DNA from 4 places in the Bacillus sp. JK62 genome. Region 2 is predicted to be linked to each of the others. Evidence: riboswitches for the same ligand, from Rfam matches in the RefSeq annotation. Region 2 holds a riboswitch; each other region holds the start of a gene.
What was found. A riboswitch is a leader RNA that binds a small molecule or an ion and turns the genes downstream of it on or off. The one in region 2 is predicted to bind S-adenosylmethionine.
Positions count from the first base shown of each region.

Region 1: it holds a riboswitch for S-adenosylmethionine, as region 2 does, so the genes downstream of both, ACWJJ4_RS10655 (bifunctional homocysteine S-methyltransferase/methylenetetrahydrofolate reductase) here and metK (methionine adenosyltransferase) in region 2, are expected to answer to the same signal.
Region 3: it holds a riboswitch for S-adenosylmethionine, as region 2 does, so the genes downstream of both, mtnW (2,3-diketo-5-methylthiopentyl-1-phosphate enolase) here and metK (methionine adenosyltransferase) in region 2, are expected to answer to the same signal.
Region 4: it holds a riboswitch for S-adenosylmethionine, as region 2 does, so the genes downstream of both, metE (5-methyltetrahydropteroyltriglutamate--homocysteine S-methyltransferase) here and metK (methionine adenosyltransferase) in region 2, are expected to answer to the same signal.

Region 1 covers NZ_JBSJQA010000003.1:213,451-217,783, reverse strand. The annotation lists gene ACWJJ4_RS10670 (BMP family lipoprotein) at 1-217, opposite strand, end outside; gene ACWJJ4_RS10665 (CvfB family protein) at 389-1,285, opposite strand; gene ACWJJ4_RS10660 (YajQ family cyclic di-GMP-binding protein) at 1,385-1,876, shown strand; SAM riboswitch class I at 1,977-2,099, shown strand; gene ACWJJ4_RS10655 (bifunctional homocysteine S-methyltransferase/methylenetetrahydrofolate reductase) at 2,189-4,030, shown strand; gene ACWJJ4_RS10650 (GNAT family N-acetyltransferase) at 4,112-4,333, shown strand, end outside.
Region 2 covers NZ_JBSJQA010000002.1:20,675-25,007, reverse strand. The annotation lists gene asnB (asparagine synthase (glutamine-hydrolyzing)) at 1-409, opposite strand, end outside; gene metK (methionine adenosyltransferase) at 553-1,755, opposite strand; SAM riboswitch class I at 1,925-2,064, opposite strand; gene pckA (phosphoenolpyruvate carboxykinase (ATP)) at 2,262-3,845, shown strand; gene ACWJJ4_RS05260 (DUF2584 domain-containing protein) at 3,888-4,130, opposite strand; gene ACWJJ4_RS05255 (alpha/beta hydrolase family protein) at 4,188-4,333, opposite strand, start outside.
Region 3 covers NZ_JBSJQA010000004.1:146,028-150,360, reverse strand. The annotation lists gene ACWJJ4_RS11945 (methylthioribulose 1-phosphate dehydratase) at 1-413, opposite strand, end outside; gene mtnX (2-hydroxy-3-keto-5-methylthiopentenyl-1-phosphate phosphatase) at 371-1,075, opposite strand; gene mtnW (2,3-diketo-5-methylthiopentyl-1-phosphate enolase) at 1,072-2,286, opposite strand; SAM riboswitch class I at 2,367-2,466, opposite strand; gene ACWJJ4_RS11930 (pyridoxal phosphate-dependent aminotransferase) at 2,527-3,699, opposite strand; gene ACWJJ4_RS11925 (carbon-nitrogen family hydrolase) at 3,792-4,333, shown strand, end outside.
Region 4 covers NZ_JBSJQA010000004.1:113,245-117,577, forward strand. The annotation lists gene yeiL (transcriptional regulator YeiL) at 1-73, shown strand, start outside; gene metE (5-methyltetrahydropteroyltriglutamate--homocysteine S-methyltransferase) at 122-2,410, opposite strand; SAM riboswitch class I at 2,494-2,648, opposite strand; gene ACWJJ4_RS11775 (S8 family peptidase) at 2,788-3,747, opposite strand; gene ACWJJ4_RS11780 (STAS domain-containing protein) at 3,967-4,333, shown strand, end outside.

The DNA of each region.
Region 1 (4,333 bases), on a different contig from region 2:
TTTCTCTGTAATCAAATGTGATGCCGAGCTCGTCTCTTGCTTTCATCAAACCTTGAAAGCCTGAATCATTAAATGATTGGTCGCCGAGGCCGTTGTCTGTCAGCATGATGCCGATTGTTTTCGTTTTTTCGGCCGCCGTCTCCTCGGATTTGCCGGCACATCCCGCCGTGCTGAGCGCAAGCAGCAGTACAGCCGCAAATATCGCCATTTTTCTCATTGAAACTCTCCTTTTGTTTTTTTCTATAGTTATATATCGGTTCGGATGTCAGAATATTTTATTTCAATAAAATATGTATGTTCGGCAGGTTGATAAACAAATGAGGGATATAGGAGCTTTTGAGAAAATAAAAAACACCGGTTTTGGTTCACCGATGTTTTTGCAGAAAATTTATTGTTTTTCGTATGTCCAGCCGTCTTTCTGATACACTTTGCCGTTTTTCATCAGGTGCCCGAGCGCCCGCTTAAAGGCGGCTTTGCTTAAATGAAATCGTTCGCGGATATCGTCAGGATCGCTTTTGTCTCCGTAAGGCATCGCGCCGTTTCTTGATCTCAGATAGGTCAGAATCTCCTCCGCGTCAACCGAAAGCGCATCCTGCTTTCTCGGCAGCAGGGACATGTTGACGGAGCCGTCTTCCTTCACCTCGATGACACGCCCCGTCACGCGGCTGCCGAGTCTCGGCTCTTCTTTTCTTTCTGAAGGGTGAATAAACGCGCGGATGCCTTCATCGGTTATCAGAAAAGAGCCTGATGCGATCAGTCTGTACACCGTGCCTGTCAGGTCTTTATTCATGACGTCTTCCTCTGCATCCGTAAATAATTCACTGATGATATCCTCAGGCGCCGGCTTGGCAAACATGCGTCCGCGGCTTGTCACCTTCAGCATGCAATACAGTCTGTCGCCTTTTTGCGGCCAGACGGATTTGTACGGAGGCAGGTGCTCCGTTGCGACGAGCGCGTCTTTTGACAGACCGACGTCGACGAATACGCCCATATCCTCCACAGCGTCCGTCACTTCCACCCATCCGTAGTCATAAAAGCTGATAAGCGGCTTTTTCATCGTCGCCGCGAGTCTTTCCTGATGATCGACGTAAATAAATACGTCCACTTCATCTCTGTCTTCAATATCCTCTGTAATTTCACTGTTATGTAAAAGAACCGTATCCTCGCCGTCGGTTAAAAAATAACCGAAATCGGTTTGGTGATCTATACTAAGCGTGAGCTGCTGCCCTGGTCTCATGTTATCGTCCTTCCTGATTCGCCCGTATGAGGCTGATGTTTTTCTCATTTTTTCCAATATGCATAAATTCATGCTTTATGCTGTTGGACATTTCTCTTTATTCTACTATAATCAACTCATAAGTGAAATGTTATAGGAGGTTTTCTCATGGCAAAAGAAAGTTCTTTTGATATTGTATCCAAAGTTGAATTTCCCGAAGTGCAGAATGCGATTCAGATGACGCTGAAAGAAATCGGCACGCGCTATGACTTTAAAGGATCGAAAAGCGATGTAACTTTAGAAAAGGAAGAACTTGTCCTGATTTCTGATGACGAGTTTAAACTGAATCAGCTCAAAGATGTGCTGAGCGGCAAGCTGATCAAACGGGACGTGCCGACGAAAAACATTGAATACGGTAAAATCGAAAATGCCTCAGGGGGCACGGTGCGCCAGCGCGCGAAGCTTGTACAGGGCATTGATAAAGACAACGCCAAAAAAATCAACGCTGTGATTAAAAACTCCGGCTTGAAGGTCAAGTCACAGATTCAGGACGACCAAGTGCGCGTCACCGGAAAAAATAAAGATGATCTGCAGCAGATTATTGCAGCCGTCCGCGGGGCAGACCTGCCGATTGACGTTCAATTTATTAATTTTAGATAAATTATGTGATTCCTATTGATTATTGTCTCTATTTTCGGTAAATTTGGAGAAAGGGATTTTCACAGTTAAGTTTTGGAAACCCATGACAATTATATGAACGTTCTTATCAAGAGAAGCCGAGGGACTGGCCCGACGACGCTTCAGCAACCGGTGTAATGGTTTAACCCAAACCATGACCAAGGTGCTAAATCCAGCAAGCTAAAAACAGCTTGGAAGATAAGAAGAGAGACAAATGATTACAAAGTCTTCTTCTTAAGAAGACTTTTTTTATTTCTCTTTTTTCCTTGCTGAATGTGACGAAGGAGGCAAACAATGGGACTATTACAAGACTTAAAAGAACGGATTTTAATCGGGGACGGCGCGATGGGCACTCTCCTCTATTCCTACGGCATTGACAGATGTTTTGAGGAACTGAACGTATCAAAGCCCGAGGAAATCAAGCGGATACATAAGGCTTACGTCGAAGCCGGGGCAGACATCATCCAGACAAATACGTACGGCGCGAATTTTATTAAGCTCTCAAGATACGGACTTGAGGATGAAACAAAAAAAATCAATCAGGAGGCGGTCAGAATCGCGCGCGCTTCCTCAGACGGCGCTTATGTATTGGGAACGATGGGCGGCATCCGCACCTTTAACAAAAACGCCTACAGCCTGGAGGAGATTAAACGCAGCTTTCGGGAGCAGCTTTATTTATTGCTTCACGAAGAGCCGGACGGTCTGCTCCTGGAAACATACTATGATTTAGAAGAGGCGCGCGAAGTGCTGAAGATAGCGAGAAAAGAAACGGAACTTCCGATTATGCTGAACGTATCCATGCACGAACAGGGCGTGCTGCAGGACGGAACGCCGCTTCGGGAAGCCCTCAGGTCAATTGCCGATCTCGGCGCTGACATAACGGGAATCAATTGCCGGCTCGGCCCGTACCACATGATTGAAGCGCTCACCGAAGTGCCGATTTTCCGTGACGCTTATTTATCGGTCTACCCGAACAGCAGCCTTCCGTCTTTAGAAGAAGGCCGGCTTGTGTATGATACGGACGATGCCTATTTCCGGGAGAGCGCCGTACAGTTCCGCACTCAGGGCGCGCGCATTATCGGCGGCTGCTGCGGTACGACGCCAAACCATATCAGAGCCATGGCTGAAGCGGTCCGCGGACTTTCTCCCGTCACTGATAAAGAAGTGAAAATCAGACGGGAAGAAGAAGTCATCTCCGTCCGGAACGAACGGACCGAGCCGGGTTTAAACGAAATCGCCGCTCAAAAACGGTCAATTATCGTAGAGCTTGACCCGCCGAAAAAATTGAATTTTGACAAATTTCTGCAAGCGGCGGCTGAATTAAAAGAAACCGGCATAGAAGCGCTGACGCTCGCCGACAATTCATTGGCGACACCGCGGATCAGCAATGCCGCCTGCGGTTCATTGCTGAAAGAGCGCCTTGATATCCGTTCTCTCGTTCACATTACATGCAGAGACCGCAACATCATCGGCCTTCAGTCACATTTAATGGGGCTGGATACGCTCGGGCTTACCGACATTTTAGCCATCACGGGTGATCCTTCAAAAATCGGCGACTTTCCGGGGGCTACCTCCGTCTATGATTTAACGTCCTTTGACTTGATCAGGCTGATTAAGCAATTCAACGAGGGCATTTCTTTATCAGGGAAACCGCTCGGCAAGAAAACGAACTTTTCCGTAGCCGGAGCATTTAATCCGAATGTCCGCCATCTTGATAAAGCAGTAAAACGGCTGGAGAAAAAAATCGAGTGCGGAGCTGACTACTTCGTGTCCCAGCCTGTCTACTCGGAGCAGCAGCTCATTGACATTCATCATGAAACGAAACACCTCAAAACACCGGTGTATATCGGAATTATGCCGTTAACGAGCAGCCGCAATGCAGAGTTCATTCATCATGAGATCCCGGGCATTAAGCTGTCAGACAGCATCCGGGAAAAAATGGCGCTCGCCGGCGAAGACAAGCAAAAGCAGAAAGCCGAAGGCCTCGCCATCGCCAAGTCGCTTCTCGACACGGCGTGCGAACTGTTTAACGGAATTTATTTAATCACCCCGTTTCTCCGTTCTGATTTGACATCAGAGCTTGCAGCTTATATTAAGCAAAAGGATGAAAAGCGGGCTGATGTATATTTGCATTGACGCGGAAGAGGCCGCCTGATATGACAGGCGGCTTTTTCATGGTACGATACAGAAAAAGAATCAAACAAAGGAGGATTTTTTATGGTTGAAGTAAAACCCATCACCGCAGAAGACACATACGCCATCAGACACAGCGTGCTGCGCCCCCATCAGACGATTGAGGATTGTAAATATGATCAGGACAGCGTCAAAGGAGCATTTCATCTCGGAGGTTTTTACGACGGGACATTGATCAGCATCGCTTCTTTCTACCCGCAGAACCAGCAGGCTTTACAGGCGGCGCCCGCCTACCAGCTGCGCGGC
Region 2 (4,333 bases):
TGACGCGGTCAGCCTTGTTCCAGATTAAAAACGCAAACATTCCGCGAAGCTTTGAAGCGGCTTCTTCTTTATAATGACGGTATGTCGCAAGGAGCACTTCGGTATCGGAATCTGTATTGAAAGTGTAGCCTTTCGCTTCAAGCTCTTCTCTCAATTCAATGTAGTTATAGATTTCGCCGTTAAAAATGATCCAATATTTTTCGTCTTCATATGATAAAGGCTGTCCGCCGTTTTCTACGTCAATAATACTGAGCCGTCTGAAGCCGAATCCGACGTGCTCATCATGATAATACCCATCGCTGTCAGGACCGCGGTGAACGATCATTTGGTTCATTTGTTTGATTAGCTCTTCTTGATCTGCGGTTTGAGTTAATGGATGCTTATTAAAAACACCGACAAATCCACACATAGTATAGCCTCCATAAGTGTAATTTTCTAATTGGACCCCCTTTTTATAGACGCTTTGTTACGCCATTGGTTTCACGCTATGTAAAAAATAAGCATGGCAGCATCTACAAAAAGGGAAAGCCGCTTAAGTAAGCGGCTATAAAATTATTCTCCTAGTGCTTCTTTGCGAAGCGCATCCGCCTTGTCAGTACGCTCCCAAGGAAGATCCACATCATGACGTCCGAAGTGGCCGTAAGCAGCTGTCTGCTTATAGATCGGGCGGCGCAGATCAAGCATTTTAATAATGCCGGCAGGTCTCAGGTCGAAGTTATTCCGTACGACTTCGATCAGTTTTTCTTCAGAAGCTTTTCCTGTATCAAATGTATTGATGGAAATAGAAACAGGCTGTGCCACGCCGATCGCGTATGCAAGCTGCACTTCACAAGAATCAGCAAGACCTGCTGCCACGATGTTTTTCGCTACGTATCTCGCAGCGTATGCCGCAGAACGGTCTACCTTCGTCGCATCCTTACCGGAGAATGCGCCGCCGCCGTGACGTGCATATCCGCCGTATGTGTCAACGATGATTTTACGGCCGGTAAGACCCGCATCACCTTGAGGTCCGCCGATTACGAAACGTCCCGTAGGGTTGATGAAGTATTTTGTTTCTTCATCGATCAGTTCCTCAGGCACAACAGGGTTAATGACATGCTCTTTCAGATTGCGCTGAATCTGCTCAAGCGTAATTTCCGGGTGGTGCTGAGTTGAAATGACGATCGCGTCGATGCGGACCGGCTTGTTGTTTTCATCATATTCAACGGTAACTTGCGTTTTGCCGTCAGGGCGAAGGTACGGAAGAATGTCTTCTTTGCGGACTTCGCTCAAACGGCGGGCTAATTTATGCGCCAAAGAGATCGGAAGCGGCATAAGCTCTTTCGTTTCGTTACACGCATAACCGAACATCAGGCCTTGGTCTCCCGCTCCGATTGCTTCGATTTCAGCATCGCTCATTGTGCCTTCACGCGCTTCAAGAGCCTGATCGACACCCATTGCGATATCCGCAGACTGTTCATCAATTGATGTTAAAACAGCGCAAGTCTCCGCATCAAATCCGTATTTAGCGCGTGTGTAGCCGATTTCTTTAATCGTTTCACGGACTGTTTTCGGAATGTCAACGTATGTTGATGTAGTAATCTCTCCGCTTACCAGCACAAGTCCTGTCGTTACAGATGTTTCGCAGGCCACGCGCGCGTTCGGGTCATTTTTTAAAATCTCATCTAAGATACTGTCAGAAATTTGGTCACAGATTTTGTCCGGATGACCCTCAGTAACAGATTCAGATGTAAATAGTCGACGGTTTTTACTCATTCACTTTTCCTCCTGAAAAAAGATCTTTTGCAAGACCTTCTCATATGATACGGAACTCGCTCCCTCTTAATACAATGTCATACTATATCAGAGAATGTTAATTGGCATATTTTATGAAATAAAAAAACCTTTTCCACTCGAGGAAAGGGTTTGGTCTGTGTGCCTTTCACTCTTATCGCTCAAGGAAAATATTAAACCTTGCATCAGGTTAGCACCTTGGTTTCCCACAGTGTTTTCACCTGCTTTTTTACAGAGAAACCGGTTGCTGGGCTTCATCGGGCCTGTCCCTCCGCCAGCTCGGGATAAGAGTATCCGCTCAATGAAATATCTTATCGTAAAAGGGCGGAAAGTGTCAATATGAATTAAAGCGATTGCGCGCCTTTATTTCGGGAAGCAATGGAAAAACACAAACAAAAAACCGCAAATAGTATAGACTATTTTCAGATATATGTTATACTAATTCCACATTCAGCGAAATACAAATAAACCGGCAAAGGAAGGTTTTTATGAAATTAGTTGATTTAACCGCAGATCTTCAAGCATTACTTGCAAGTCCGAATGTGCATCATAATTTATCGGCTCCAAAACTTACCGAAAAAGTAATCAGCCGAAATGAAGGAACGCTGACATCAACGGGCGCCGTACGCGCCACCACCGGCGCATATACAGGCCGGTCACCTAAAGATAAATTTATCGTCCGTGAACAAAGCACAGAAAATCAAATTGATTGGGGGGCGGTGAATCAGCCCATTTCTGAAGAGGCGTTTGAAAAGCTGTACGCCAAAGTCGTCAGCTACTTAAAACAGCGGGATGAACTGTTTGTGTTTGAAGGATTCGCGGGAGCGGATGAAAAATACAGACTGCCGATTACGGTCGTAAATGAATTTGCGTGGCACAATTTATTCGCGCGCCAGCTGTTTATCAGACCGGAAACGGATGAAAGAGACCCGCAAGCGCAGCCTTTCACCATTCTCTCAGCTCCGCATTTTAAAGCAGACCCGGAGACGGACGGCACGCATTCGGAAACATTTATCATTGTCTCTTTCGAAAAGCGCGTCATTTTAATCGGCGGCACCGAATACGCCGGAGAAATGAAAAAATCAATATTCTCCATTATGAACTTCCTGCTTCCGCAGCAGGATATACTGCCGATGCACTGCTCAGCCAACGTCGGTGAAAAAGGCGATGTCGCCCTGTTTTTCGGCCTTTCCGGCACAGGGAAAACGACGCTTTCAGCCGATGCGGACCGCAAACTGATCGGAGATGACGAGCACGGCTGGTCAGATTCCGGCGTTTTCAATATTGAAGGCGGATGTTACGCTAAATGTATCAATCTGAGCGAGGAAAAAGAACCGCAGATTTTTCGTGCGATCCGCTTCGGGTCTGTTCTTGAGAATGTCGTGCTTGATGAAAAAACGGGTGAAGCGGATTACGACAATTCCTTCTACACGGAAAACACAAGAGCCGCATATCCGATTGAGATGATCGGCAATATCGTGCAGCCTAGCATTGCCGGCCATCCGCAGGCGATCGTCTTTCTAACGGCGGACGCATTCGGCGTGCTTCCTCCGATCAGCAAACTGACGAAGGAACAGGCGATGTATCACTTCTTAAGCGGCTACACCAGTAAACTCGCGGGAACCGAACGCGGCGTGACATCTCCGCAAACGACTTTCTCGACGTGCTTCGGTTCACCGTTCCTTCCGCTTCCGGCACATGTATATGCCGAAATGCTCGGGCGTAAAATCGACGAACACGGCGTTCAAGTCTTCCTGGTCAACACAGGCTGGACCGGCGGAGGGTACGGAGTCGGAGAACGGATGAAACTTTCGTATACAAGAGCGATGGTCAAAGCCGCTATTGACGGCAGACTGAACCAGACTGACATGACGGCAGACAGCATTTTCGGCCTGCACAGTCCCGTTCATGTTCCGGGCGTGCCGGATGAAGTTCTTCAGCCTGAAAACACATGGAGCGATAAACAAGCATACAACGAAAAAGCGCTGTTTTTAGCCAATGAGTTTAAAGAAAACTTTAAAAAGTTTTCCCATGCAGACTCGATTGCCAAAGCCGGCGGACCTCTCGTGTAATCAAAAAAGCCAAGGGCGTTTATGCCCTCGGCTTTTGTTTTTTCAGTTTGTCGAATGAAGCGAAGTGAGTCTGTATGTAATGCTTGTCCGGCCGTTCGCCCATTCGAGCTTTTGGACCTCGCCGGTGCCGGATTTCTCTCCGGTTTTCGTTTTGCGCACGTCCATCGGAATATCAAGAGGATAGACGCGGTAGCCCTCTTTCTCCAATAAAAAGATATTTTCCTCTATCCGTTTTTCATTGCCTTTTGTCACAATCATGGTATTAAATTCAACAGGCATTCCCAAAATGAAAATCCCCTTTCATTCTCTTATTCTTTATTATCATATCATAAATCAGGCATCTTACCGTGTCTTCATCCATTCCGCCAGCCGCCGGACAATGCGTCTGTTTTCCTGCGGCGGAAAATAATGCGTAAAACCGCTGTAATACCAAGTTTCCACCGGTTTCCCCGCCTCTTTCAGCTTGTCCTCGATCATCCGGGCGTGTT
Region 3 (4,333 bases), on a different contig from region 2:
GTCACGGACGCGTTTTCCTCCCATAATCCGAGCGCCTTAATCATCTCCTGCCCCTGAAAAGTGATTTGTTTTTCATCCCCGTAAAGCTCTGAGATGACATTATTATTGACGGTATGGACATGCAGACAGCAGCCTGCGTCTGTCTTTTGGTATAAGTAAGTATGGAGAAGCGTTTCCGCTGAAGGTTTTAAAGAATGGCCGGTCTCAGCGGGCTTCCCGTTCTCATCGATTAAGAGAAAATCTTCGTCTGTTTCTTTTCGTTTGTCTTTTCCGCTCGCCGTAACGAGGAAAGTCAGCGGCGCGTCGGATACTTTGATGGAAAGATTCCCGCTCGTTGCCGGGAACCAGTCTCTTTCGGCCAGCTCGCGCTTTACCTCGGCAAGTTCGCGCCAGCGTTCTTCTTTTGCAGCCATGCCTGCACCTCCCCGATGTTTTCAATGCCTGTTCTCACCTCATGAAAATCTTGAAAAGGCAGATGCCGGAGGCCGAGTTCTTTGCATTCAGTCAAAAGATAATCTCTCGCAAAACACATATCGGATAACTTTGCAGCCTCGACATCCGTGACCGAATCACCGATCATAATGAGAAATTTCTGCTGATCGGACAGCTTCCGGATGACTGACGGTTTGCAGCAGCCGCATTGATTGGTGCAGCCTCCGTCACAGGCGTGCGGCCAGTCTATATGAATATATTCATTGTCAAAGGATGCATGATTGCAGAAAATCCGCTCCTTTTCTACGATCCCTTCCAAAAGCGGATGCACAAAAAAGTCCATTCCTCCGCTTACGATATAAAACGGGAGGCCGTTTGACCGGACAAACGAGACAAAATCCAAAAAGCCGTCCCGTATTTTCGCATCCTTCAGAATAAAGCCGGTCAGTTCTTCTTTTAAGCTGCTCGGCAGCAGTCCGAACATCCGGCCGACCCCTTCTTGGATTGATATGCTTTTAGACAGAACACCGTCTTTTAATTCAAGCCACTCAGGAGGCGCGAATTCTTTCATCATGCTGACAATGTTGTCGTTCATGGTGACCGTGCCGTCGAAATCACAAATAATCAGCGGTGTGCGGGTCATACGGCTTCCACCCTTCCCCATTTGTCTAATGCGAGCTGAAGATCTTTGCACGACGCGGCTTTTTCTTCAATCGGCTGCGCTTCAAGCACCGCATCAATGATGGCGCGGAACGCTTTTCCGCCGCCCTCGGCTCCTTTCGGATGGCCGTGAATGCCACCGCCGGCATTGATGATGTGATCGATGCCGAAATCGCGCATCAACAATGGCACCATACCGGGGTGAATGCCTGCTGACGGGACGGCAAACGACGGATGAAAGACATCGTCTTTTACACATTCATCATGGATTGCAAGCGCGGACTCCTTCGGAAGAGCAACGGATCCGTAAGGTGACGGAAATAAGCTGAAATCAGCGCCGCAATAGCGGTTCAGCTTGCCGAGCAAAAGCGCATGCGACAAGCCGTAAACGGGAGATGATGTGAACGCGCCGCTGACTGCCGGATGCGCCATGATCGGAAGCGGGATTTCCCTGTCTTCGGCAAGGCTCTGCATCACATCTAAACCGTAAGCGAACACATTCAATAAAAGCGCGTCCGCCCCGAGTTCTGCCGCGCGCCTCGCTTTATCCCGCAGTTCAGCGGTCCTTCCCGTAAGGTTTACGGCATACAGCGTTTTATGCCCCGTCTCCTCCCGGGTTTCCTTCAGGACTTGTTTTCCTGCGATAATGCGGGTTTCAAACGGAGCCAGTTCATTTTCAAAGAAAATTTCGTCATCTTTAATCAGATCCACGCCGCCGAGCGCCTGCTGTCTGAGCTGTTCTTTAATGTCGGCGAGATCCCGTCCGATCACGCCTTTAAATATGCTCATCAGAAGCGGTCTTTCAAATTCGCCCAGCAGTTTGCGGATGCCGTATATACCGAATTTCGGCCCGGGAAGGGAGCGTTTAAACCCTTCGGAAAATTCAAGATCAGTCAATTTTATTTTTCCGTCCAGTGACAGCTTTCCGAATACCGTCGTCAGGACGGCCGGAATATCTCTTGAAAAGTTCGCCTCAGGATAGGCGATAGTGATGACGGATTGTGTTTCGTTTTCTGAGGTTCCTTCTTTCTCCTCAACTTTTACGACCCGGCCTTTATGTTTTCTGAGCTGTTCCTGCTTCACCAGGGGCAGGTCAGTCCAGGAGCCTACCGTCAGCCCCGCCGCAATCTGTTCCGCCCGCTTTTCACTGTCCGTTGTGTTTGTCAGAAGATATGTTGCCAATACTTCGCTCATGCGTGAACGCCTCTCTTTCTTTCACAAAACATAAAAAACCTCTTCCGTATGAGCAGAAAGAGGCTTCGTGTTATGTCCGAATCTTATCTCTCAGCTCCTGCTGCAAGAATTAGCACCGTGCTTTATCAGTCGGTTGCCGGGCTTCATCGGGCTCGTCCCTCTGCCTGCTCTTGATAAGAATAATGATTTTATAAAGTATTTTGAATTATCGCATTGTTATCCTGATATGTCAATGCTTTTTCAGGTGAAAAGATTCAGTTTCCCGATCCGTTCCGCAGCTTCTTTAAGTCTTTCTTCACTTGTCAGAAGACCGACTCTTATATAGCCTTCCCCCCATTTTCCGAACCCGTTTCCGGCAGCGACGGCGACATCCGCTTTCTCGAGCAGCAGATCTGAAAACGACTGTGACGTATAACCGTCGGGCACAGGGAGCCATGCAAAAAAGGAGCCCGCCGGAGCCGTCACATCCCAGCCGATACCGCGGCAGGCTTTAATCCATGCATTGCGTCTTGATTCATATCTGTCATTTTGCGCTGCGACGCATGCCTGATCCGCTAAAAGAGCGGCTGCCGCCGCCTGCTGCGCCGCGGGAAACAGGCTGACAAACATATGATCCTGATAAAGGTTGATCGCTTCGATAACAGAAGCGTTTCCGACGGCAAATCCGACCCGCCAGCCCGCCATATTATACGTTTTGGACAAGGTATAGATTTCGATTCCCGTCTCTTTTGCGCCTTCCGTCTGTAAAAAGCTCAGCGGTTTATGCCCGTCAAAACCGACGGCTCCGTACGCGAAATCATGAACGACACAAATGCCGTTTTGTTCCGCAAAACCGACCGTCTCCTCAAAAAACGCCTCAGTCGCCACAGCGCCGGTCGGATTATTCGGATAATTGAGATACAGCATCTTCGCCTCGCTCCGCACCTTTTCAGGAATTACGCTGTAATCAGGGAGAAACCCTCTTTCTTCCGTCAGCGGCATCATTTCCATTTTCGCTTTCGCAAGGGCGACGCCCGACCAGTAATCAGGATATCCGGGATCAGGCACCAGAATGGTATCTCCCGGGTTTAAAAGACATTGCGGAAGCTCAACAAGTCCCGCCTTGCCTCCGAACAGCACGGCGACTTCCGTTTCCGGATCAAGCGTGACCCCGTACTCCCTTTCATAAAATGCAGCGGCTGCTTTTTTGAAGCTGTAAGCGCCCCGGAATGAGGAGTATTTATGATTTTCCGGCCTTTCGACGGCACGCTTCATTTCTTCAACGATATGCTGAGGCGTCGGCTGATCAGGGTTTCCCTGCCCTAAATTGATGACGTCTCTGCCTTCTTTCAGCTTTTGATTCACTTTTTGCACCAATGATGCGAAAAATTGTTCCGGCAGCTGTTTGAGTACATCTGAGATTTCAAAGTTCATATTTTTCACCTTCTAAAAATGTCTTGAAATGATAGTCCATCATCATATATGGTTAAATAAAAAAAGTAAAGAGAAACTTGAGGTGTTAAAAAATGAAATGGACCGTTTCCTGTTTGCAATTTGATATTTCATACGGAAATCCTTCAGAAAATTTTAAAAAAGCAGAATCTTTGATTGAGCAAGAAAGCCGCCATGCGGATGTAATCGTGCTTCCTGAGTTGTGGACGACCGGCTATGATCTCACACGGCTAGACCAGCTGGCGGATGAAAACGGCAAAGTTTCGAAACAGTGGCTTAAAGAAACGGCAAAAACATACAACGTACACCTCGTTGCCGGATCTTTTGCGGTCAAAGAAGGCGAAGATGTCTATAACACCATGTACATCGCCGATAACAGCGGACAGATCGTGAAGCGGTATCAGAAAGCCCATCTGTTTCAGCTGATGGATGAACACCTTTACTTGTCAGCAGGAAACAGCGACGGTTCCTTTGAGCTTGACGGTGTCAAGTGCGCCGGGCTGATCTGCTATGATATCCGTTTCCCCGAATGGATCAGAAAGCATACGTCCCAGGGCGCGAATGTCCTGTTTATCTCTGCGGAATGGCCTCTGCCCCGCCTTGATCATTGGCGAAG
Region 4 (4,333 bases), on a different contig from region 2:
AGAAGGGCGGGGCTATCAAATGAAGCAGTATGATTCATTGTATGAACTTGCAGAAGCGCTGCAGAATAAGTAGCACGCCCAGAAAAAACAGCCATCCGCAAATTACGGATGGCTGTTTTGATTATACAAGCTGAGCTTGTTTTTTTCGTGCCTGTTTCGCGGCGTCGACCATATTTTTTAATGCCGCAACGGTTTCTTCCTGCTGTCTTGTTTTCAGTCCGCAGTCCGGGTTTACCCAGAAGCGGTCAGTCGGACACACTTCAAGCGCGTCATCAATAATTTGATAGATTTCTTCAGTTGCCGGCACACGCGGGCTGTGAATGTCGTATACACCGAGTCCGAGGCCTTTCACGTAAGGATGTTCTTTCAGGTACTCTAAAAATCCTCCGTGGCTTCTGCTGTGTTCGATTGTAATGACATCCGCGTCAAGATCATTGATCGTATCTACGATATCTTCAAAGTTGCTGTAACACATATGCGTATGAATCTGCGTCTCGTTTCGCACAGAAGATGTCGTTAACCGGAATGCTTCTGCGGCCCAAGTTAAATATTCATCCCAATCCTGCGTTTTTAACGGCAGTCCTTCGCGGAGCGCGGGTTCATCCACTTGGATAATCTGAATACCGGCATCTTCAAGCGCTTTTACTTCTTTTCTGAGGGCAAGCCCGATCTGGAAGGCGATTTCTTTTCTTGAAATATCCACACGCGGGAATGACCAGTTTAAGATGGTGACAGGTCCCGTCAGCATGCCTTTCATGTGTTTTTCAGTCAGCGATTGGGCGTAGACCGTATCTTTTACCGTCATCGGTTCGATAAATTCGACATCTCCGAAAATGACAGGCGGACGTACGCAGCGTGAACCGTAAGACTGCACCCATGCATATTTCGTAAAGGCGAATCCGGCCAGTTTTTCACCGAAGTATTCGACCATGTCCGTCCGCTCAAATTCTCCGTGAACGAGCACGTCTAAGCCGATTTCTTCCTGAATGTCAACCCAGCGCTTCGTTTCCGCATTAATAAAGGCTTGGTACTGTTCATCCGTCCAATCTTTTTTGCGCCATTTTTGCCGTGCGCTCCGCACCTCGGCAGATTGAGGGAAGCTTCCGATTGTCGTCGTCGGCAGAAGAGGAAGACCGAGTGATTCATTTTGCAGCGCCAATCGTTCTTCAAAGCTTGCCGGACGGGAGAAATCTTTTTCCGTCAGCTGATTCAGCTCTTCTTTTTGAGCTGAGTTCGCTCCTGTTGCGAATGCTTTTAAAGCCTTAAGTGCCGCTTTTGATTCTTCGATCTGCTCACTGACGGCCGCTTTTCCGGACAGAAGCCCTTCTTTTAAGACGCCGAGTTCCGCCAGTTTTTCTTTAGCGTATGACAGGCCGTTCAGCAAATCCTTTTCAAGATGCTCGTCAGGGTGTTTCGCCACCGGCACGTGCAGAAGACTGCTTGAAGGCTGAATCCATAACTCCTCAACATCAGCGTGGCTGAGGATATCCAAAGCTGCATCAAGGCGTTCTTCAACATCGATTTTCCAAATGTTCCGGCCGTCGACCACACCGGCTGCCAGCACTTTATCTTTCGGGAAGCCGTGCTTTTTCAATTGCTCAAGGTTTCTGCCTTTATCATGCACGAAATCAAGTCCGATTCCCTGTACGGGATAAGAAACGAGTTCTTCATATGCATCAACTGAATCAAAGTATGTCTGCAGGAGGACATTCAGTCCTGAAAGCTCTTTTGTAATAGATTCATAGAGGTCTTTTGCGGCGCGGACATCTTCAGAAGAAGCTGTCACAAGGGCAGGCTCATCAATCTGAACCCATTTGACGCCTTCTGCTTCAAGCTCTTTCAGCAGCTGCACATAAAGAGGAACAAGGCGTTTTTGAATCGCTTTCGCTTCTGATTCTTCGTATCCTTTCGCAAGCGTGACGAATGTATACGGACCGACGATGACAGGTTTCGTTTCCGCTCCGAATTCTTCTTTGATCCGGCGGTAGTCGTCAAGCTGTTTGTTTCTCGTCAGACGGAATTCAATGCTTTCGTCATATTCAGGAACGATGTAATGGTAGTTGGTATTGAACCATTTCGTCATTTCACTGGAAACGGCGTCTTTTACACCGCGGGCAATCGCAAAGTATGTATCAACGGGATCCGTGATGCTGCGGAATCTTTCCGGAATCCAGTTAAAGCTGACGGCGGTATCAAGCACATGATCATAATGAGTGAAATCAGAGACCGGCACGATATCGATATGTTGGTCAAGCTGTGTTTTGACAGCTGATAAGAATAAACCGTCAAGCTTTTTAAGAAACGTTTCTTTATCAGTGTTTCCTTTCCAATAAGCCTCAAGTGCTTTTTTCCATTCTCTGTTCAAGCCGATTCTCGGAAAACCGAGGTTCGAAGTTTTGATTGTTGTCATTAAGTCTCCTCCTTTAAGTGAGATGTAACAAAAAAGCCTCTTTCTCATGAGAGAAAGAGGCTTTAACTTCAAAATGCAAGCCTCTCTTATCTCTCAGATCACGTCTGATGGAATTAGCACCGTGCCTTATGAGACAATCGTCTCGGCGCAAAAATCACGCGCCCCATTTCACAATGGAATTACGGTCGGTTGCTGTTGGGGTCAAAAGGCCAATCCCTCGCCCAACTCTCGATAAGAGAAAGTATTTCAATTTTTTTGAAAAGTTACATCATTTGTTGGTTATCTTATCAGCTTATTCAGATCACTGTCAATAGAAAATCTCACAATTTAAAAATTGGTGATGTGACAAACTGATCAATCATTATACGAGAAAAATATCAGAAAGACAGCAGCTGTGCCTGTTCGGCTCTTTCCATCAGTACTTCAGGCGCGTCTAAATACAGAAATCCGTTCCCGGCCAATGTTTTGGCGATGTCCAAAGGAAGGGTCCGCCGCACGAGCTGGGCGTAGACTTCAGCCTCAGAAAGCGTCCGCTGAAACGCGTCCTGTTCAAGCCCTTTTATTAAGGCAAGCGCTCCGCTCACATGCGGGGCGGCCATTGAAGTGCCCGTCAGCTTCCCGTATTTATGGTTGGGAAGGGTGGAGAGAATATTTTCTCCCGGAGCCACCAGGTCAATCTCTTTATTAGCGTTTGAAAATTCAGACGATTTACGGGCGATTGAGACTGATCCGACTGCGATCACTTCGTTGTAAGCGGCCGGATACGACAGTTCCTCTGTACGCTCGTCTCCGTCGCCTTCGTTTCCTGCCGCGCAAACGACCAGAACACCGCTTTTTACCGCATTTGTGACCGCTTCTTTCAGTTCAGGCACATCGCTTGGCCCGCCGAGTGACATGGAAATAATGTCCGCCTTTTGTTCAACGGCGTAGTTGATGCCGTTAATAATCCATTCGTATTTGCCGCTGCCGTTTTTCCCGCCGAGAACTTTAACGATTAAAAGGCTTGCTTCCGGCGCGACACCCGAAATTCCGCCGTTTGAATCATTGGCTGCAATCGTTCCGGAAACGTGTGTCCCGTGTCCGTTGTAATCGGAAATCACGTCTTCTTTGCCTCCGTCATCATCGGTGAAGTTTTTCCCGCCGACAATCCGGTCTTTCAAATCAGGATGATTGATGTCGCAGCCTGTGTCAAGCACCGCGATTTTAATATCCTTGCCTTTAAACCCTTTTGCCCACAACTCTGGCGCCTTAATCACTTTAATCCCCTCAGGAAGCTCGTTCACATCCATGATCTGTTCATCCGTGACATAAGGAATCAAATGCATTTCACCATTCATAAAAAAGCCCTCCTTTTTTATGCTTGCGAGTGGATACAAGGGTGTTGCTACTATTTTATGGCAGAGCATGCCGGCCGGAAAGAGTCATTTGAAGCATTTTCATAAAAAAGGCGTAATCTATCGGACTAAAAAATTTCAAATAAATGGATAGTTTGACAGCTTTCATTTTCATTCATGACCCGCTGACGCTATAATTGGAAATGGGAAAGGAGAAGAGAGATGAAGATAAATGAAGCGTTATACAGCTATTTTTCAGAACAAGTGGATCAAATTGCGAAAGAGTGGATCGAAACGATGGAAGATTCGGATCCGAATTCGATTTATTCTTTGACAAATCCCGTCATCACAGAAGAACTGACGGAGCAGGATAAAGAATTTTACCGGCATATTAATAAAATGTATATCATGCCGGAAAAAGAATTTTTAGAAGAGTTCGAGCGGTGGGTGATTGAGCTTGCGAAAGACCAGAAGCATCTGGATACTCCCGTCCAGTATGTGGTCCGTGAATTCATGAGAAACCGGAGACTATACATCAGTTATTATGATGCGTTTGCCGATAAACATGAATCTTCGTTTGCTCAGGGAG